One region of the Priestia sp. 53B2 genome, then DNA from elsewhere that is predicted to be linked to it. Evidence: riboswitches for the same ligand, from Rfam matches in the RefSeq annotation. Region 1 holds a riboswitch; the other holds the start of a gene.
What was found. Region 1 has a riboswitch for ZMP and ZTP ahead of ACN6NE_RS15060 (APC family permease). Riboswitches for the same ligand answer to the same signal wherever they lie in the genome.
Positions count from the first base shown of each region.

Region 1 (7,338 bases):
TCAAACGGGTTTCGAGGAGGACCCGCTTATTATATGGAAAAAGGGTTAAATAAAAGGTGGATGGGCGGGCTATTTGCTGTACTCATTACACTATCATTTGGCCTGGTGTTTAACGCTGTGCAGTCTAATACGATTACCCTAGCATTTGAGAACTCTTTTGGAACGAGCCGCTTGTTGATTGGGATCATTATGACAGTTATATTTGCGATAATTATTTTTGGCGGAATCAAACGCATCGCCAAGATATCGGAATACATCGTGGTCGTATTAGCCGTTTTATACATTGGAATGGCTCTGTTCATTATCTTTAAAAATATTGATCAAATGCCTGCGGTTCTATCTCTAATTGTGAAAAATGCATTTGGGTTTGAACAGGCGCTTGGGGGATCAATTGGTGCAACGTTAATCAACGGAGTAAAGCGCGGACTGTTTTCCAATGAAGCAGGAATGGGAAGTGCTCCCAACGCCGCGGCAACTGCAGTGACGAGTCATCCAGTTAAACAAGGTCTTATCCAAGCATTTGGTGTCTTGACGGATACACTCGTGATTTGTACAAGCACAGCATTTATCGTTCTCTTATCCCCCGCCTATAAGCAGGGACTAAGCGGTATTGAATTAACGCAGGCTTCTCTTAGTACCCATATCGGCTCTTGGGCATCAGGTTTTTTAGCTATCATGGTATTTCTATTTGCTTTTAGTACGTTAATTGGGAATTATTATTATGGAGAAACGAATATTGAATTTTTAAATTCAAATAAGGTGTGGCTTTGGTCTTATCGTGTAGGTGTTTTAGCGATGGTTATTTTTGGATCGGTCGCTCAGCTTCAGCTTGTATGGAATTTGGCAGACTTATTTATGGGGATGATGGTAGTCGTGAACTTGATTGCTATTTTTCTATTATCGAAAGTGGCATTTTCTGCCTTGCATGACTATACTCAGCAGAAAAAGGAAGGGAAAAATCCAGTCTTTTATAGAGATGCGTTAGAAAGCAATCAAAATATTGAATGTTGGGAAAGAGAATCTACTCCATCCTCTTCTGAAAAAGAGAATATTATTTAAAAAAAGTTCAGCCAATTGGCTGAACTTTTTTTATGCGTTTTTCTTTAATTCAGATTGCGCAGTGTCTTTAGAAAATAATGTTTCTTTCACACCGTTAGTTGCTGCTTTCGTTTTTGCCGCAAAGATTGGATTTAAAATAACAACTACGAGTAAGTTAGATAATAATCCCCAAAACCCTTCATAAAGACCAAATGAATATCCTGTGGCATGAACGGTAAACGTTACAACCAGCCCTACTACTAATCCAGCAATCGTACTTTCTTTCGATTGATTTCTCCAAAACAGGCTGATAACGATAGCCGGGAAGATTTGTACCATACCGGATACCCCTAGTAACTGTAGGGAAACAAGTGCTTGAGGGAATAATAAACCGAATAAAAGTGCCAGTCCAATAACAACGAAAACCATAGAACGAGTAACCATTGTTAATGTTTTACCCTGTACATTTGGATTAATTAAATCTCTAAATATATTATTTGCAAATAAGTTAGACGCTCCAATAGCCATGATAGAACATGGAATTAATGAAGCAAGAGCAATCGTTGCATAAGCTAACCCTTGGCCAATGCCGCCATATGAATATTGAATTAAGGTTAATAATGCTAATCTAGGATCCGTCGTATCTTGAGGTAATACTTGATAAGCAATAAATCCTAAGAAGATGACTAGAATTAAAACGATATTATAAAGCGGTAAGAAAATAGCATTTTTACGAAGCGAATCTGCACTTTTAGCAGTGAAAACACCTGTAGCAGCGTGGGCCCACATGAATAAAGCTAAAGCAGATACGAGTGATGCTGTAATAAACCATGGAATGCCTTTAGGTCCTTGTGTTGGGATCGTTAATAGCTGAGGTGCATCCTTTGCAACATTGTCGATCATGTTACCCCAGCTTCCAAAATGCATAATTGGCAGAGAAACAACCATAAATAACATAATCGCCCATACTAAAATATCTTTAATAATTGCCGTATATGTGGGACCTTTAATTCCGCTGAAAAAGGTATAAAGAGCCACAAGAAAGAATGAAAGAATAACGACAGCTTTTACGTTAATGTAGCCAGTTCCTGCAACGCGAAGAGTATCTTGAATACCGCTAAGCTGAAGATCAATATATGGAATGAGCATCAATACACCTACTATGGCAATTAAAGAGGAGAGAAATTTACTGCTAAAACGTTCTCTGGCATAATCAGCAAGCGTAGTAAGTTTGTGCTTTTTAGCAACAGTCCAAAGCTTTGGAAGAAAGAAGTATGAAATTAAAAAGGCTAAAACAGAGTAAGGAATGGCAAAAAATGCGATGCTTCCTCCCTGATAAGCTGTACTCGTAAGACCTAGGAATGTATAAGCGGTATATAAATCTGCTCCTACTAAAAGCCAGACGAGCAGGCTTCCAAAACGTCTTCCACCTACAGCCCACTCTTCAACTGAGCTTCTAGATGATTTGTCACGTCCCGCTATAAAGCCAATTGCGATAACGACAAGAACAATTGCTGATGTGATTAAAAGTGCGGTTAAATTTCCTTGCATTATTCAATGTCCCCCCAAGATTTTTGTAAACGATAAATAATAAATGTACACACAGGCGTTAAGAAGACCCATAAAAATAACCATAAATGCAAAAGAGGTAATCCAAAAATAATTGGATGAATGTTATTTACAAAAGGTAAAAAAGCGAATTGAGCAATAAATGGAATGATGAATAAAATAAAAATTATGAATTTTCTGTTCAATTTTACTCCTCCTACTAAAAATTTATCTAACAATGTTCACTATGATAGCAAGTCTGACATGGTAAAGCAATAAGTTTTTTGAAAATTTCGTTATAATCTATGGAAATTTTTTTAGAAAAACAAAAAAGAGCTTATGATGAGAGTATATTTGAAATGATTATGAAAGAAAAAAGGGGGATAATCTAAGCGAAGTTGCTCTTGAAGCAAAAAGGACAACGGAAAAGAAGAAATTTAGTTTTGACCGGGAAGTTTTTGTTATTTCGCTGAGATAAAGTATATTGCTATTGCATCATAAGAAAAGAATTTGTATGTTCAAATAGAGATTCATGGAAAGAATAAAACAGAGCAAATAAAAAAACTAGACAATAAGTGCTTGTCTAGTTCCACCACTCTGTCAATGGTCCTTTGTCGCCATAAACAGGATCTGTTGTAGGAATAGGTACTTGTGCAATTTCATCAAATACGTGAGGGCGATCAGTTTGTTTTCCTGTTCGTAAATTGTAATCCATACCCTCTGGATAAGCTCCAACCACTTTAAAATCAGCAGTTGACTGCAGACGCATATGCCCTGTGCCTGCAGGAAGTACGAGCACATCGCCAGCATGCACCACTATATTTTCCCCCATATGTCCACCTAGTTTTAAACGTGCAGATCCGTTAATTACACCTAGTGCTTCATGAGAATTGCTGTGGTAATGGTGAAAATCATATATGCCGCCTACCCAGCTATTTTTCCAGTCGTGAGAATTAAAAATGCTCTCCACTTTCTCTTTCTTACTAATAAATACGTGTTCATACAACAAAACTGGAAGACGAGGGTGATTTGGAATGGTTCCGTCGTCATCAAAATAAAGAACTTTTACATTTGCATAATTCATAAGCATCCCTCTAACAATCTTTTTTCGTAATTTTCCCTGTTTTTTGCTTGCGTAAACAGAGAAGTTTGCTCGAAGTACTTCATTTGTTGCGAAGTGCATGATATGTAGGTTTTAACGTTTTCCTAAAAGAAGTCTCCCACTTCAAGCGTAGCTAAGTGGTGGGCAGTTCACTTTAGTATCTTTTCTTCATATTGTATATAAGTAAAGGGTCTAGTGCAAGAATTCTATGGATATATAGCTGTTAATTCTTATTTTGTAAACGAATAATGTATATTGGTATAATTTTTAGAAGGTAATCTGCTCGTGGAGTAAAAGAATCAAATAATAGAAAAAGTTAGGATTTTAGTTCTTTTTATAATTAAAAAGAGATTTTTAGAAGATTAATTTGGAATTTTACGAATAATTTATTATTTTTAGAAAAGTAATGTAAACATTTTGTGTATTGAGTAATAGTAATGAATGTTATATACTGATAAAAAATATATTCCTATATGTGACTGGCGCAACATGGATGACCATGGGGGAGCATATAGCGTATAAGCCGCGCGCCTGGGCAAACACTTGAGAAAATTTCGCAAGTGTTTTTTTATTTTCCTAGGGAAGAGGAGTAGATTTGGATGAGCAATATGCAAAGGAAGATGGGAACATTTGCTTTAACCATGACAGGCATAGGTTCGATTATCGGTTCAGGATGGCTGTTTGGAGCATGGAAAGCAGCTCAAATTGCGGGACCCGCGGCTATTTTTTCATGGGTCATTGGAATGGTGGTTATTTTGACCATTGCTCTATCATATGCTGAACTGGGCGCGATGTTTCCACAAGCAGGGGGGATGGTCAAATATCCTCAGTATTCACACGGATCATTTATTGGTTTTTTGGCTGCTTGGGCTAACTGGATTTCAATCGCTTCAACGATAACAGTGGAGGCTATTGCATCTGTGCAATATATGAGTACTTGGCCGTGGAAATGGGCTCGCTGGACTCATGAATTAGTAGACAATGGCATTTTAACGTCCAAGGGGTTGGCAGTTGCGTCTTTGTTATTATTCGTTTACTTTTTTGTGAACTATTGGACGGTAAATCTCTTTGCTAAAGCAAACTCATTTATTACGATTGTTAAATTAATTATTCCTGGTTTAACGGCAGGGGCTTTATTTTTTGCTGGTTTTCATAGTGGAAACTTTTCAAGTGAGCATGGGGTAGCACCTTACGGATGGGCTAGTGTTTTAACGGCAGTGGCAACATCAGGTATTGTGTTTGCATTTAATGGGTTTCAAAGTCCTGTAAATATGGCAGGAGAAGCGAAATCACCTAATAAATCGATTCCGGTAGCTGTAATTAGTTCAATTTTTATTGCAGGAATTGTATACATTATATTGCAAATTGTCTTTATCGGAGCAGTAAGTCCGTCATCAATTGCTGATGGATGGAATCATTTGAATTTTAATTCTCCTTTTGCTGATTTAGCGATTGCGCTTGGAATTAACTGGCTAACAATTGTGTTATACGCAGATGCATTTGTTTCTCCTTCCGGCACAGGTGCTACATATACGGCAACTACTTCTAGAATGTTATACGGGATGCAGCAAAATGGATATTTGCCAAAGATATTTGGTACGCTTCATCCACTTTACAATGTCCCGCGCCCAGCTATGTGGCTAAATTTAGCAGCTTGCTTTTTGTTTCTCTTTTTATTTAGAGGATGGGGTGTCTTAGCAGAAGTGATCTCAGTAGCGACGCTTATCTCTTATATTATGGGCCCTGTAGCGCTTATAACATTAAGAAAAACGGCTTCACACTTTTACCGTCCATTTTATTTAAAAGGGGCATCATTTATTGCGCCATGCGGCTTCGTTTTTGCTTCCTTGACGCTTTATTGGGCAAGGTGGCCACTTACAGGTGAAGTGATCTTTATTATGGCAATTGGCCTGCCTGTTTATTTTTATTACCAAGCGAAAAATAAATGGGTGGGCTTTAAAAAAGAATTTTTAACCGGGGCTTGGATGCTTATCTATTTAGCGTGCATGATTTTTATTTCCTACATAGGAAGCGAAAAATTCGGAGGCAAAAATATTTTGCCTTTCGGATGGGATATGCTAGTGATTGCTTGCGTATCATTAGCTTTTTATTACTGGGGAATTAAAAGTGGCAAATCTAACCGATATATGAAAGAAGCTGAACAAATCAATCAAGAAAATTTTAAATCTAAATAAAAAAATACGAGCCTGTGCTCGTGTTTTTTTATTTAGGTGAGTGGAGAATTTAGACTTAGTTTTTATCAAAATATTGTAAAAAATATAGATTTTAAGGTTTGAGTATTTATACAGAGGGAACCTTTATTTGGGATAAAGTTCTAAAAAAACAAAATAAAGGGGATTAGGCAGCTGTGAAAAAAATGAATGTTTTGGCTTTGGCTTTTGTACTTATGCTAGTATTAGCGGCTTGTAACAGTTCTAAGGAAACGGGAGGATCCACTTCGGCTAAAAATAAGACGATTGAGGCATACATTGACAGCGCTTCTTATATTTTAGTAGATAGTGATGAAGGAGCTACAAGTGAAGAAAAAGGGCTGTTGAAAGTTGATTTAAAAGTGAAAAATGTATCCAAAAACAGTATATCTTTATCGGATTATGACGGTGTGTATTTATACGAAGGAGATGAACAGCTGTCTCCAAAAACGGGAGTGAACAGTCGTGAGCTTGGACTAGAAAGCAGTGCATTTGACAAGATTGGCGCTGGAAAGCAAAAAAATTTAACGTTTGTCTTTGAAGTCAAAAAAGATAAAAAGTACAAAATTGGGCTTCAGCCCAAATCATCTGATTATGATGAAGAAATTGACGAAGTGACCTTAACACTGGATACGAAAAAATACGCGAAAAGCTATAATAAGCTGCAAGACCCAGAAAAAGCTCTGCAAGCTTATACAGAAGTCCTTTACTTAAACAAAGAAAACGTAGACTATGATAAATATGTAACAGCAGACAAAACAGCTGTCATAGAAGAACAGAAAAAAGCGTTTAATGAGGAATTAAAAGGTGCGTTTTCTAACGGTTTAACCGACAAAGCAAAAAAAGATTTTTTTAACATGTATAAAGATGTTTTAAAAGAAAAAGCAAGTGTGAAAACAAATGTGATTGCGAATGCAAATAATAAAGCCGTAGTAGAAGTGGAGTACACTACTCTTAATTTATCAGACTTATATTCGTACGTATCGCAACTTAAGCGAGCGTATACAGATGAAACGAAAGATTACGATACAGAACACTCTGAAGAGTTTGCGGCTTCTAAATTCAAAGATATTGTAAATGAATTAGAAACGAAAGAAGGAAGTCGTCCCCTACGAATTTTTATGGTGAAAGAAGATGGGAAATGGACTGTAAAGTCAAGTGACCTATACAGTGATTCTTTAGGTAAAACGTTTGGGTCAAGCTATATTCGATAGACAAAAAAGAGAAGAATTTTTCTTCTCTTTTTTGTTTTCTGTAAATAAATCAACGAGTTTTTTGTAAAGCTAAATTTATCAAAATATGCTAGTATAGGTTCATTCATTCTTTTATTCTTATTATGATAGGCATCAATGGAGGTTCTTACTAATGAAAGCAAATTATTGTAAAGATACAAAGGCTGTTCGAACGAGCCGCATTTTTCCTAATGATATTAATAATCAC
Region 1 is NZ_JBLZXA010000020.1:168,155-175,492, forward strand. Features, by position in the region: gene ACN6NE_RS15040 (alanine/glycine:cation symporter family protein) at 1-1,059, shown strand, start outside; gene ACN6NE_RS15045 (sodium:solute symporter family protein) at 1,090-2,589, opposite strand; gene ACN6NE_RS15050 (DUF3311 domain-containing protein) at 2,589-2,792, opposite strand; gene ACN6NE_RS15055 (cupin domain-containing protein) at 3,170-3,769, opposite strand; ZMP/ZTP riboswitch at 4,154-4,232, shown strand; gene ACN6NE_RS15060 (APC family permease) at 4,288-5,883, shown strand; gene ACN6NE_RS15065 (DUF5105 domain-containing protein) at 6,066-7,112, shown strand; gene ACN6NE_RS15070 (acyl-CoA thioesterase) at 7,264-7,338, shown strand, end outside.

Region 2 (7,338 bases), on a different contig from region 1:
GTTAGGCAAATTTGGACGTGTCACATTCCCTAGTGAACTACGACGTACCTTAGGGATAAAAGGCAGTGAGAGTTATATGGAGATGTCTATAGAAAATGAAGCAATAATTATCCAAAAATGTGATGAAAGTAAACCCTGTGCTATCACTGGTAAGGTAAGTGATAAAAATAAAGTGTATATAGGTAATATCGTGCTAAGCTCAGAAGGAGAAAAGATTTTATTACAACAATTAGTTGATATAAAAAAACAGATTGAGTGACCATTCTTTCATTTTTATCTTCTAGGAGCTACATTCCTTTCAAAATATATTGACTCGGCTCTTACGTTGCAATGCCACTTGCTGCTGTATTATCTTCACACATTGATACGTTAAGGCTTCAGATGTAGACTTACATATCACTCTATACAATTTCAAGGTTTATTTTTAAGGTACCATAATGTCGCTTATCCGTATTCAATAAAAAAAGCTACCCCGGAGTAGAACACCATAATAATATGCTAGGTAACAGATTTATTACGTTAAAAGAAGCAAGAAAAATTATTTTTTAAACCAATTAAAAACTTTCATAGGAATAAAAAACAGCCGTTAGAAGGCTGTTTTTTATTCCCAGAACCCTGATTAAGATGATTACGATAACTAATATACAAGCTGAATAAAGGCATCATTTCTGTTAAAATATAATTATAAAGTATACATCTTTATATTACATACTGACTTATCAGAAGGAGAGTGGAACCTATGAGTGAAACCTGTGTTCCAACTGGTGTAGAACTAAAAAACACTGGTTTTGGATATACGTTGTCTTTAATAGGTGGTAAATATAAAATGATCATTATGTATTGGCTAGCTGAAAATAAGGTTATGCGACATAATGAGTTGAAACGATGTATCGGTACCATTTCCTATAAAACGTTAAGCGTTATGTTAAAAGATCTTGAGAGAGATGGTCTTATTATACGTAAGGAATTTCCACAAATACCTCCAAAAGTTGAGTATTCATTATCTGAACGTGGTCTTTCCCTTATTCCCTTGTTAGATATGATGTGTGAGTGGGGGGAGAAAAACAATTTGTCAGCTTTGGAGGCTGTACAACAATAGATAAAACTACTTCTTATAGGTTTTCAATAAAATTGAAATAATCTTGGGCACTTTTTTTCACTTCACTTGCAGAAGGTTCATATTCTGCTCCATAAAAAGCAAAGAACGAACGATAATCTGCGTTGCAATACAGAGCTGTGGTTTTAAACGGAACCAATACTTCTTCAAGTGTATATTGATATCTTCCATTATCACTATAGTCTTCTTTTTTAATCCCTGCAGACACAGCAAAAGCAACTTTACGATTCTTTAATTTCTCTCCTGTTGAACCATAGGCCCATCCATAAGTTAAAACATCATCCATCCATTTTTTTAAAAGAGGTGGACAATTAAACCAATATACAGGAAACTGAAAAACTAGATTTCCATGAGTTTCAATCAAGGTTTGTTCTTTTTCCACGTCTATGTTGCCATTAGGGTAAACTTTATATAATTCGTGAATTGTATATTTTTCTGAATATTTTTTGAGTTCTTCTACCCAGTTCTTATTAATAACTGATGTTTCTAAGCTTGGATGTGTTACGATAACAAGAGTTTTCAAAATTATTCCTCCTTAATATTAATTACATTTTGATTATAAAACTCCCACTACAGATATGTAAGTACGCACTTTCAGTACAGGTACTTACCTTTAGGTAAGTGTTTCCTACTAAGTAATCATTACAATAACAACCCTGGAGTTATTACTCTAGGGTTGTTATGTCATAGCCCCAATAATACACTGTATGGGAAGTAGAAATAAAACTGAATTGTATATAAACTAAATATAAAGCGTCTTGATAGGAGGATTATGATGAAGAATCATAATATGGCTATTGTACTAGTTCATGAAATATACGGAGTTAACGAACATATGAAATATATGAAGGAGATATTATCAAAATTAGGAATAGATATAATATGCCCTAATCTATTACATAAAGAAATTCCTTATTCGTATAGTGAAGAAGAATTTGCTTATGAAAATTTCACTCAAAATGTTGGATTTGAAAAGGGAGTGCAACAAATTAATCAAGTCATAGCCGAACTAAAGCAACAATATAGGAGAGTCGGAGTCATTGGATTTAGTGTTGGGGCAACAATAGCATGGTTATGTAGTGAAAATAAGATATGTGACTTTGTAATAGGTTGCTATGGATCTCGTATCCGAGATTATGTAGATGTTGAGCCTACATGTCCTACATTACTTATATTTGCAAATAAAGAAAAAGCATTCGATATTCATAAACTAGTAGACGTGTTAAGGAAAAAAAGATATTCGTTTTTGCAAGTGAAAAGTTTTGAAGGATCTCATGGATTTATGGATCCATTTTCAGATAATTACAAGAAACTGTCAGCTCATCTGGCTTTGCAACATATAAATGAATTTGTACAGAAGCAATTAAGTGAAAGCTTCCTATAAAATTATATTATGGTGCGACAAGATGTTGCTTATCGGAAACAGTATAAAAAAGAGCCAAGACCTAAGGGGGTGGCTCTTTTTGATTAATTATATTTATTCATAGCTCAATGATGAAATACACGTATGCCTGAATGTGCCATGACCATTCCATATTCATTTGCTGCGTGTGTAACTTGATCGTCTCGTAAAGAATTCCCTGTTTGAACCACATATTTAACGCCACTTTGAGCCGCACGATCAATATTATCACGGAACGGTAAAAAAGCATCGGATGCATAGGAAACGTCTTTTAATCTTTTTAACCATTCCTGTTTTTCACTCTTACTTAGCCTAGCAGGAACCTCCTGAAAACATTGTTTCCATTGTTCATTTTCTACCTCAGTAATATCATCATTCAACCATCCATCAATCGCATTATTGACTTCTACACGAGAAATGCCTTCTCTGAACTTCATATTAAGGGCCCTTGGATGTTGTCTTAACCACCATTTATCAGCTTTTTCAGCTGCTAACCTTGTACAATGAATACGGGACTGTTGTCCAGCACCAATTCCAATTGTTTGACCATCTAAAGCGAAACAAATAGAGTTTGATTGTGTATATTTCAATGTAATAAGAGCAACAAGAAGATCTCTCTTTGCATTGTCAGGAATACTATATTGAGTCGTAACAATATGATTAAAAACTTCTTTCCCAATCTGTACATCATTTCTTTGCTGTTCTAGAGTAATTCCAAATACCGTTCTTTTTTCAATTGAGTCAGGCACATAGTTGGGATCAATCTCTAAAATTAGATATTTTCCCTTCTTTTTCTGTTTCAAAATCTCTAATGCTTCTTGAGTGTAGCTTGGTGCAACAATTATATCAGAAACCTCTGTTTTGAGGAGATTAGCTACAGTTATATCAACTTCATCACTAAAAGCAGCACAATCTCCAAATGAAGACATCCTATCTGTCCCACGCGCTCTTGCATAAGCAATAGCTAAAGGAGACAGGTCTAAGCCTTCAACAAAATAGGATTCAGTAAGTGTCTTATTTAGTGGAGAGTACACAGCTGCACCTGCTGGACTTACATGTTTAAAAGATGCAGCTGCAGGTTGACTAGTAGCCTGTCGAAGCTCCCGGACCAGTTGAAAAGCGTTTAATGCATCTAGAAAGTTAATATAACTCGCTTCTCCATTTAAGATTTTAATAGGCATGTTTTCAGCATTCTGAACTTTAGCTTTACTTTGATTTGGATTCATCCCGTATCGTAAACAAATTTCTTTCACTTAAAAATCTCCCTTCTAAATAAAAAAAGTATTTGAACTCATGTTCAAATACTTTGCCCAGGCGTACGGCCGTTATCTATGTGCTTCCTCATGGTCCTCCATGTTTACGCCAGTAACACATAGTCTGTTTTATAAGAAAATTTTACATAATAATATTAATTTTAACAATAGATTTAGCCAAATTTTTCTTTTTTTATTGTATATCATATACGGAGCTCCCTCTATAAACTGAGTAATATCAAGGGTTTATAGGGGGAATATAAAATATAAAAAAATTTTTTATGTCTATTTCACACCTTATATTCTCATTTTTATAAGAAACTGGTACTAAGGGGAATAGCTTCGCTATTCTTTTTTCATTATTTTAAAAAAAGATGGAGACATACATATGGTCGCACAATGGATCTCTATATGTCTCATAGCGATGAAATCTCCCATGTCTCTTAGCGTCTTAGCGCCTACATTCCTTCGTTCAATCTATCTATGAGATAGAGTTGGGTAATGCTAGTTTGCAAGGTCAAATGCCTGAAAGTCTGTTTTATCCCAAATACTCCGTGCTTCATTTTTAATGGACAAAGGTTAAGCTTCCAAAGGTACAGTCAGCATTTCAGCAATACCCGGCAGGGTCAGTACAAGGTCTTCCAATTGCTTTTCTAATGCATGTAGTTCTTCTTTAAGCATCTTATATCGTTTGATATTTATGGCTATTTCTCGTTGTGCCATCTGTAGTCCAACCGTCAACCCTACTGAACGTCCAGCAGCCTCTTGAAGTCGCTGTATTCGTTTATGACTTGGGCGTTGTACGCCTCCGTAAGTGGACCATATTTCTGCCACCCTTTCGGGTGTTGTTTGATTAAGTTGAACTGGAAGAGGAATATGTTCTAGCGTGGCCAACGCCATCTTTCCACTCCAGTCTTTAAAAACGGTTAAAAACTCTGGAAAATACTTATCTAACCAATTGTGAATCCGTCCTTGTAGAGCTTGTAAATCACCTACAATTTGGTTTCTGATTGTAATTCCTGCCTTTACTTCTGCATCCTGATTCATTGGTAAGCGAGGATAAGAAAATCGACCATCTTTTATTAGCTGAGCGATAACTCTAGCATCCTTGATATCGTTTTTCGTTGGAGAGTTATCGTCGAGTTCTTTACTTCGCTTAACGTGCAGAGGATTAGCGACTCCGAAGGAGACAAGTCTCTCCTTTAGTGAATAGGCGAGATTTAACCAGTAATGACCGGTAGGTTCCATACCAACTAGAACATCGGCTTTCTCATGTTTGTGTTGCATCTCTTCCAACCAGGCAAAGAACGCATCAAATCCTTCTTTTGTATTCGTGAAGGTTAGAGCTTTCCCAAGGATCTTTCCACGATCATCTTGTGCTCGAGCCACATGCTTGAATTTAGCAATATCTACCCCGACAATCAGTGTATGGGGTGTAACTTGATTCAACTTTTCGTTTTGAGTACAATTCATAAGAGTCCTCCTTGAATGATGAATTGAAGTCATGGCCATGACCTTCTGCATCATATCAAGGGGACTTTTTTATTTCAAGACACCAAGTAATTTCAAACAGGAATGCTAGTTTACATAAGGTAGGCACCAAACATAATTAATTCATTCTTTAGTGATTATAAAAAACATTTTCACTTCAAGAGTGGATGTTCCATACAATGCTCACTATAAAAGTCATCAATCTGTTTAAAGATTTGTTGGATAGTTGAAGGCGAGATAAAAGGATTTAATAAAACTGCCCTCAACCAACGCTTTCCTCTATACGTAGGTAAGGATAAAAACACATGTTGATCTTTTAATAAATATTGTTGCAACTTAAGATTTAATTGATCTTGATGTTTTTGGTCATACTCGTTCAAACGTAGTCTAAAACAACATATATTAGTATCTGATTCACCTGATAGCTCCAAATAAGATCGTTTCTTTACTTCTCTTGTAAATTCTTCAACGAGTGTGAAACCTCGATTTATTAAATCTTCATATCCCTTTAGACCAATATGCTGAAGAGATAGATATAACTTGAGGATATCGGCATGTCGAGTACCTTGAACGCTTATTTCTCCCAAATTAGTAAAGTCTGTTTCATTCATGTAAGGTGCTGAAATGCGAAAATCTGTTTCTAACAAATGATGGTTTTTAAATAAAACCATTGCACATGTTTTGGCGACATACATCCATTTTTGTGGATTGAATGTAATCGAATCTGCTTGTTCAATCCCAGAGAGAAGTGTCTTATGTTTTTTTGAAAAGACAAGTGCTCCACCATAGGCTGCATCTACATGAAACCACATTCCGTATTTCGCTGTTATTTCTGATATAGGCAGTAGAGGATCAATACTACCTGTAACAGTCGTTCCTGCCGTAGCTACAACTGCAAAAGGTTGCTTTCCTTCTTGAATAAGAGTAGTAATCTTTGTTTCTAAATCTGTCGTATCCATTTGAGAATTAGGATTACTTTTTACAGGAATGACACTAGATGTGCCTAACCCTAGTAGCATTGCAGCCTTATGTAAAGAAGTATGGCTTGCTTCTGAAACCAAAATGACAGGTTGCTTTGTTAAAGAAGTTAGTCCGTTCTCTTTTACTTGAAGGATAGAATTCCGTGCAACTGCTAGGGCCTGAAGATTAGCAAGGCTACCACCACTTGTTATAACTCCGCCAGCATTTTTTCCTAAACCAAACATCTGAGTAAGCTGTTGAAGTACTTGAACCTCCATTTTAGAAAAGACAGGAGACATCTCTAGACTCAGCATATTGTTATTAAGGGTAGTTGTTACAAACTCACTCAAACAAGAAATTAACGTAGGAATGGAGTCCATATGTCCCATATACCTTGGAGTTAAAGGATTCATAGAGTGCTTTACGATGGTCTCTAACTGTAAAAGAAGCTCTTCTGTGGGAATACCATCTGAAGAAAATTCATTAAAAAGTTTTGTCTTAAATTCATCAGAAAGAGGGGGATGGTTTCCTGAATTGCTTGCATAATCAACTACCAAATTTATTACTGTATCAATAAGTATCTTGGCCTCTTTAACATTTTTGCCGTTTGGATCAATAAAGGAATCAGTTGGAAGAACGCCTATTTTCATCATCATCACACTTCTTTCCTATTAGTCTAATTATTCTAACAATAAGAGAGAGAAATGTGTATACCATATACGTATCTAGTTACCATAATCAGCATTCTAGGAACAAAAAACAGCCTTTGAAAGGCTGTTTTTTATCTCTAAAAAGTTCTTTATTGGCTTAAAATATAATTTCATTTACTTCTCTTAATGTAACAAACCTGCCACCCAGCGTATTATTATGATGTTCTACTATTTTAGAAGCTGAGAGCACAGCTGTATCAAATGTGCTATGGGCATCTTTTACTAAGATATTCTCTTTATAACCTAAGCTATATGCTCTTCTACAAGTAGTATCTAAACAAAATTCAGTTTGCATGCCTGCAATGACTAATTTTTCGATTTCAAGCTCTTGAAGTTTTTTATGTAGAGTTGTTTGATAGAATGCATCCCAAGAAGATTTTTGAATAACTATGTCCGTTGGTAAAG
Region 2 is NZ_JBLZXA010000025.1:24,291-31,628, forward strand. Features, by position in the region: gene ACN6NE_RS20400 (AbrB/MazE/SpoVT family DNA-binding domain-containing protein) at 1-259, shown strand, start outside; gene ACN6NE_RS20405 (winged helix-turn-helix transcriptional regulator) at 740-1,099, shown strand; gene ACN6NE_RS20410 (NAD(P)H-dependent oxidoreductase) at 1,113-1,640, opposite strand; gene ACN6NE_RS20415 (dienelactone hydrolase family protein) at 1,893-2,501, shown strand; gene ACN6NE_RS20420 (phosphoribosylaminoimidazolecarboxamide formyltransferase) at 2,606-3,772, opposite strand; ZMP/ZTP riboswitch at 3,821-3,899, opposite strand; gene ACN6NE_RS20425 (IS110 family transposase) at 4,352-5,245, opposite strand; gene ACN6NE_RS20430 (pyridoxal phosphate-dependent decarboxylase family protein) at 5,416-6,879, opposite strand; gene ACN6NE_RS20435 (cysteine hydrolase family protein) at 7,031-7,338, opposite strand, start outside.
Region 2: it holds a riboswitch for ZMP and ZTP, as region 1 does, so the genes downstream of both, ACN6NE_RS20420 (phosphoribosylaminoimidazolecarboxamide formyltransferase) here and ACN6NE_RS15060 (APC family permease) in region 1, are expected to answer to the same signal.